2 regions of the Halanaerobium sehlinense genome follow, and region 1 is predicted to be linked to the other one. Evidence: a T-box and tRNA genes for the amino acid it is inferred to sense, from the RefSeq annotation. Region 1 holds a T-box; the other holds one or more tRNA genes.
The links. A T-box is a leader RNA that pairs with one kind of tRNA and senses whether it is charged. The one in region 1 lies ahead of ileS (isoleucine--tRNA ligase), so its partner is inferred to be a tRNA-Ile.
Positions count from the first base shown of each region.

Region 2: it encodes a tRNA-Ile, which carries the amino acid that the T-box ahead of ileS (isoleucine--tRNA ligase) is inferred to sense. The anticodon was not compared.

Region 1 covers NZ_AP042442.1:1,861,370-1,864,545, reverse strand. Annotated here, with positions in the region: gene ACZ446_RS09135 (YlmH family RNA-binding protein) at 1-230, shown strand, start outside; gene ACZ446_RS09130 (DivIVA domain-containing protein) at 249-818, shown strand; T-box leader at 910-1,123, shown strand; gene ileS (isoleucine--tRNA ligase) at 1,178-3,176, shown strand, end outside.
Region 2 covers NZ_AP042442.1:450,840-454,015, forward strand. Annotated here, with positions in the region: rRNA gene ACZ446_RS02170 (16S ribosomal RNA) at 1-1,174, shown strand, start outside; tRNA gene ACZ446_RS02175 (tRNA-Ile) at 1,326-1,402, shown strand; tRNA gene ACZ446_RS02180 (tRNA-Ala) at 1,448-1,523, shown strand; rRNA gene ACZ446_RS02185 (23S ribosomal RNA) at 1,599-3,176, shown strand, end outside.

The sequences.
Region 1 (3,176 bases):
GATTGGATTCAGTAGCAAGTTCTGGTTTTGGTGATTCTCGCAGTAAAATGACAAGAGATATTGAGAGTGAAAAAGTTAAGTTAAACTGGAAAATAGAATCTAATCCTGCAGCAGAAATAGAAATTGGTGATTTAATTTCTGTTAGAGGTCGAGGCCGAGTCAAAGTTGAATCACAGCGAGGTATTTCAAATAAAGGTAGGATCAAGTTAACCCTAAAGAGATTAACCTAAGCTAAAAGGAGGGATACTTTGAAATTAAACCCATTAGATATTTATAATAAAGAGTTCAAAAAATCTACTTTTGGTTATAATACAACTCAGGTAGACGAATTCCTAGATGATGTTGGTGTTGCTTATGAAAGACTGCTTAAAGACCTAAATAACCTGCAGGAGGAAAATAGAGCCTTAAAAGAAAAAATTGATGATTTTGAAGCAATGGAAGATCAACTGCAGAACACTTTGAATTCGATGCAGAATACTATATCTGATAGAGTTGATCAGGCTGAAAATGAAGCAAGAATGATTGTTAAAGAAGCAAGAATGAAAGCGGAAAAAATAAAAAAGAATGCTCAGGATGAAGTTCTTTCAGAAAAAAGGAAAGTAGAACAGCTGAGAGAACAAAGAAACTTCTTCAAAATTCGTTTTCAAACTCTTTTAGAAAGCCACTTAGAAATGTTAAAAGAAAATGAGCAGCAGTATTTAGATACTGATTTAGATGATTTTAATGATACTTCTGATTTTGATTTAAATGAGAAAACAGAAGGTGATTATGAATTTGAAAGTGAATTTTCTAAAAAAAATGAAGATGATCAAAAATAATTAAAGTCAAAATGGATATAGTTTAGTAGGTCAGGATAAAACTTGACTTATATTAAATGATGGTTTATAATTGAGAAAAATGTTATATGAAAAAATGATGTTGAAGGGGACAGTATCAATTTTTAATAGTTTATAGCGAACCGGGTCTGGTGGAAGCCGGCAAACAAGAAATTGAAAAAATCACCCTGGAGTTGGTATATGAATTAATTAGTATACCCGTATTTCTGCGTTAAAGATGCTAAGATAAGATTAGTTTTATTTTGCTAATTTTAATTAGGGTGGTACCGCGGTCTCTCGTCCCTTTCAGGACAGGAGGCTTTTTTTATTTTTAATATATTTTTAGGAGGTTATAAAAGTAAATGAGCTATAAAGAGACAATCAATTTGCCTAATACAGATTTTCCAATGAGGGCAAATTTAAGTGAAAGAGAAGTTGATTTTGAAAAATTTTGGGAAGAAAATGAAATCTATGAAAAAGCAGTTGAAAATAGAGAAGGAAATGAAGCATTTATTTTGCATGATGGACCACCATATGCTAATGGTGATATTCATATTGGTCATGCACTAAATAAAGTTTTAAAAGATTTTATTACTCGTTTTTCAACACTTAAAGGTTATTATTCCCCTTATGTACCAGGTTGGGATACACATGGTTTACCAATCGAACATCAGGTTACAAGTCAGATGAGTGATGAAGAAAGAGCTGAACTTACAGTTAGTGAGTTAAGAGAAAAATGTACTAATTATGCTTTAAAATATATTGATCGTCAGCGTGATCAATTTAAGAGACTTGGAGTTTGGGGAGAATGGGATAACCCTTATTTAACTTTAAACACCAATTATGAAGTAAAGCAGATTGAAGTATTTGGTGAAATGGCTAAAAAAGATTTATTTTATAGAGGTAAAAAACCAGTTCATTGGTGTCCGCACTGCGAAACTGCACTAGCAGAAGCAGAAGTAGAGTATGCTGATGACCGTGCTCCATCTATTTTTGTTAAATTTCCAATGCTGGATGAAGTTGAAGTTGGAGGAGTTACTCTAAGCAGTGAAGACAGCTTTATAGTTATTTGGACAACAACCCCCTGGACTATTCCTTCAAATATGGCTATAACCTTTCACCCGGATCACCCCTATGTTGTTGTAGAGGTAGAAGGAGAAAAATTGGTAATGGCTGCGGAACTAGTTGATTCAGTAATGGATCAGACTGGGATTGAACATTATGAGATTATTAGTGAAGAGTTTAGTGCAAAAGAACTTGAAAATAAACGGGCACAACATCCATTTTTTGATAGAGAATCCCTTTTAATACTTGGAGATCATGCAACTTTAGATCAGGGGTCTGGTTGTGTTCACACTGCACCAGGTCATGGTCATGATGACTTTGTTGTTGGCCAGGAATATGATTTAGAAGTGTACGCTCCAATGGATAACAAAGGTTACTTTACTGAAGAAGCTGGCGACTTTGCAGGGAAACATTATGACGAAGCAAATATTATGGTTACTGATAAATTAAAGGAAAAAAATCTGCTGATGGATCTAAGCTTTATTGATCACCGTTATCCTCACTGCTGGCGCTGTAAAAGCAACCTTATTTTTAGAGCTACTGATCAGTGGTTTGCCTCTATTGACGCAATTAAAGAAGAAACTCTAGCTGCAATTGCAGATGTGGATTGGTACCCAGCCTGGGGAGAAGAAAGAATGAGCAACATGATTTCTGAACGTTCAGACTGGTGTATTTCTCGTCAGAAAAAATGGGGGGTTCCAATTCCTATTTTCTTCTGTGATGATTGTGGAGAAGCAGTTATCAATGATGATACCTTAGATTCAGTCAAGACTATTTTTGCAGAAGAAGGATCGGCTTCCTGGTATGAGAAATCTGCGGAAGAATTGTTGCCAGAAAATTACAGCTGTCCTCACTGTGGTGGAAAACACTTTACAAAAGAAGAGGATATAATGGATGTTTGGTTTGATTCTGGTTCAAGTCATAAAGCTGTTTTAGAAGCACGTGACTATCTAAGCTGGCCAGCTCAGGTTTATCTTGAGGGTACAGACCAGTACCGCGGTTGGTTTAATTCTTCTCTTTTAACTGCAGTTGCAACTGAAGGCAGAGCTCCTTATAAAGAAGTCATTACAAATGGCTTTACTGTTGATAAAAAAGGGAATAAGATGTCTAAGTCAAAAGGTAATGTAGTCTCTCCTCATAAAGTAATAGATCAGTATGGAGCTGATATTTTAAGATTGTGGGTTGCTTCTTCTGACTTTAAAAATGATGTTAGAGTCTCAGACGATATTCTCAAGCAGAGCTCGGAAGCATATAGAAGAATTAGAAATACTTATCGCTTCATCTTGGGTAATATTA
Region 2 (3,176 bases), 1.4 Mb from region 1:
AGTGGGGAATCTTCCACAATGGGCGAAAGCCTGATGGAGCAACGCCGCGTGAGTGAAGAAGGTCTTAGGATTGTAAAGCTCTGTCCTTAGGGAAGAACCGTGGATGTAGTTAATGACATCCACCTGACGGTACCTTTGGAGGAAGCACTGGCTAACTACGTGCCAGCAGCCGCGGTAATACGTAGAGTGCAAGCGTTGTCCGGAATTATTGGGCGTAAAGGGTACGCAGGCGGATAATCAAGTCAAGCGTGAAAGGTGTCGGCTTAACCGACAGACTGCGTTTGAAACTGATTATCTTGAGTGTAACAGAGGAGAGTGGAATTCCTAGTGTAGTGGTGAAATACGTAGATATTAGGAAGAACACCAGTGGCGAAGGCGACTCTCTGGGTTAACACTGACGCTGAGGTACGAAAGCTGGGGGAGCGAACGGGATTAGATACCCCGGTAGTCCCAGCCGTAAACGATGGATACTAGGTGTTGGAGGTTCGAATCCTTCAGTGCCGGAGTTAACGCATTAAGTATCCCGCCTGGGGATTACGATCGCAAGATTGAAACTCAAAGGAATTGACGGGGGCCCGCACAAGCGGTGGAGCATGTGGTTTAATTCGAAGCAACGCGAAGAACCTTACCGAGAATTGACATCCCGTGACCATCTATGAGAGTAGAGTATAGCACTTTGTGCTACACGGAGACAGGTGGTGCATGGCTGTCGTCAGCTCGTGTCGTGAGATGTTGGGTTAAGTCCCGCAACGAGCGCAACCCCTGTTCTTAGTTGCCAGCGAGTAATGTCGGGGACTCTAAGAAGACTGCCGGTGAAAGTCGGAGGAAGGTGGGGATGACGTCAAGTCCTCATGCCCTTTATATCTCGGGCTACACACGTGCTACAATGGCTGATACAGAGGGGAGCAAAGCTGCGAAGTGGAGCAAATCCTTTAAAATCAGTCCCAGTTCGGATTGCAGGCTGCAACTCGCCTGTATGAAGTTGGAATCGCTAGTAATCGCAGGTCAGCATACTGCGGTGAATACGTTCCCGGGCCTTGTACACACCGCCCGTCACACCAATCGAGTTGGATGCACCAGAAGTCATCTGCGGATGCCAAAGGTGTGTCCGGTAAGAGGGGTGAAGTCGTAACAAGGTAGCCGTACCGGAAGGTGCGGCTGGATCACCTCCTTTCTAAGGAGAGAACGTGAGCTTGCTGTTTAATTTTGAAGGTTTTATTTCGGCCATTGAGGCCGTCAAAGAATCTTCTATAATACTTAATAAAATAATATGAAAATAAAATAAATCCTACATAATGGGGTTTATATTTATTTAAAAAGCGAATGGGCCTATAGCTCAGTTGGTCAGAGCGCACGCCTGATAAGCGTGAGGTCAGTAGTTCAAATCTACTTAGGCCCACCATTTTCTATCCTTTTAACACATGCATGGATAGCAATTGGGAGATATGGGGGTATAGCTCAGCTGGGAGAGCGCCTGCCTTGCAAGCAGGAGGTCAGCGGTTCGAATCCGCTTACCTCCACCATTCAAGATTTTATTAATATTAGGCCATTGAGGCCGTCAAAACTGTACATTGAAAAATGCATATAGGAAATAAATTGATTAAGCTAGAAAGAGCTTATGGTGGATGCCTTGGCATTCAGAGTTGAAGAAGGACGCGACCGGCTGCGAAAAGCCGTGGGGAGCTGCTAAATAAGCGTAGATCCGCGGGTATCCGAATGGGGCAACCCACCAGTGTGGAGCACTGGTATTATGTGGTGAAAGAAGTAGCCATGTAAGAACAAGCAGGAGAACTGAAACATCTTAGTACCCTGAGGAAAAGAAATCAAAACGAGATTCCCTTAGTAGCGGCGAGCGAAAGGGGAAGAGTCCAAACACATTAAGTGTAAGTCTGTAGACGTTGCTTAATGTGGGTGTGGGATAGACTTTACTAAAGGCTACAGCCTTTAGCTGACTTAAATTTTTTACCCAGTCAAATGAGCTGGAAAGCTCAACCGTAGGAGGTAATAGTCCTGTAGACGAAAGGTAGAAGAAGTCAGAGATTTATCCAGAGTATCACGGGCCACGAGAAACCCTGTGAGAATAAGGGAGGACCACCTTCCAAGACTAAATACTCCTGAATGACCGATAGTGAACAAGTACCGTGAGGGAAAGGTGAAAAGAACCCCGGGAGGGGAGTGAAATAGAAACTGAAACCATAAGCTTACAATAAGTAGGAGGGCTATTAGAAAGCCTGACTGCGTACTTTTTGTATCACGGACCGGCGAGTTACTAATCGTAGCGAAAGGTTAAGTCATAGAGATGAAGCCAGAGCGAAAGCGAGTCTGATAAGGGCGGAAGTTATGATTAGTAGACCCGAAACCGAGTGATCTATCCATGACCAGGGTGAAGCGAGTGTAAGAGCTTGTGGAGGCCCGAACCCACTTATGTTGAAAAATGAGGGGATGAGTTGTGGATAGGGGTGAAAGGCCAATCGAACTCGGAGATAGCTGGTTCTCCTCGAAATAGCTTTAGGGCTAGCCTCGATGTAAAAGTTAAATGGTTGTAGAGCACTGATTGGACAAGGGGCCCAACAAGGTTACCAAATCCATTCAAACTCCGAATGCCGTTTAGTGTTCATCGGGAGTCAGACTATGTGGGATAAGCTTCATAGTCGAAAGGGAAAGAGCCCAGACCACCAGATAAGGTCCCAAAGTATATGCTAAGTGGAAAAGGAAGTGAGATCGCACAGACAACCAGGATGTTGGCTTAGAAGCAGCCACTCATTTAAAGAGTGCGTAATAGCTCACTGGTTAAGCGGTTTTGCGCCGAAAATGTAACGGGGCTAAAGCATATCACCGAAGCTGTGGATTTATGGTTATATTTATATGATTGTAAGTGGTAGAGGAGCATTGTGTACGGAGAGAAGCTGTACCGTAAGGAGCAGTGGACTGTACAGAAGAGAGAATGCCGGTATGAGTAACGAAAAAAGGAGTGAGAATCTCCTTCGCCGAAAGTCTAAGGATTCCTGAGGAAGGCTCGTCCTCTCAGGGTTAGTCGGGACCTAAGCTGAGGCCGAAAGGCGTAGGTGATGGAAAATCTGTAAAGATTCAGATACCACTGTAAATTGATTGAGTGAAGTGGGGACGCGGCAAAGAGAGTGGAGCGTGTGACTGGAAGAGCACGTATAAGCTAAGGA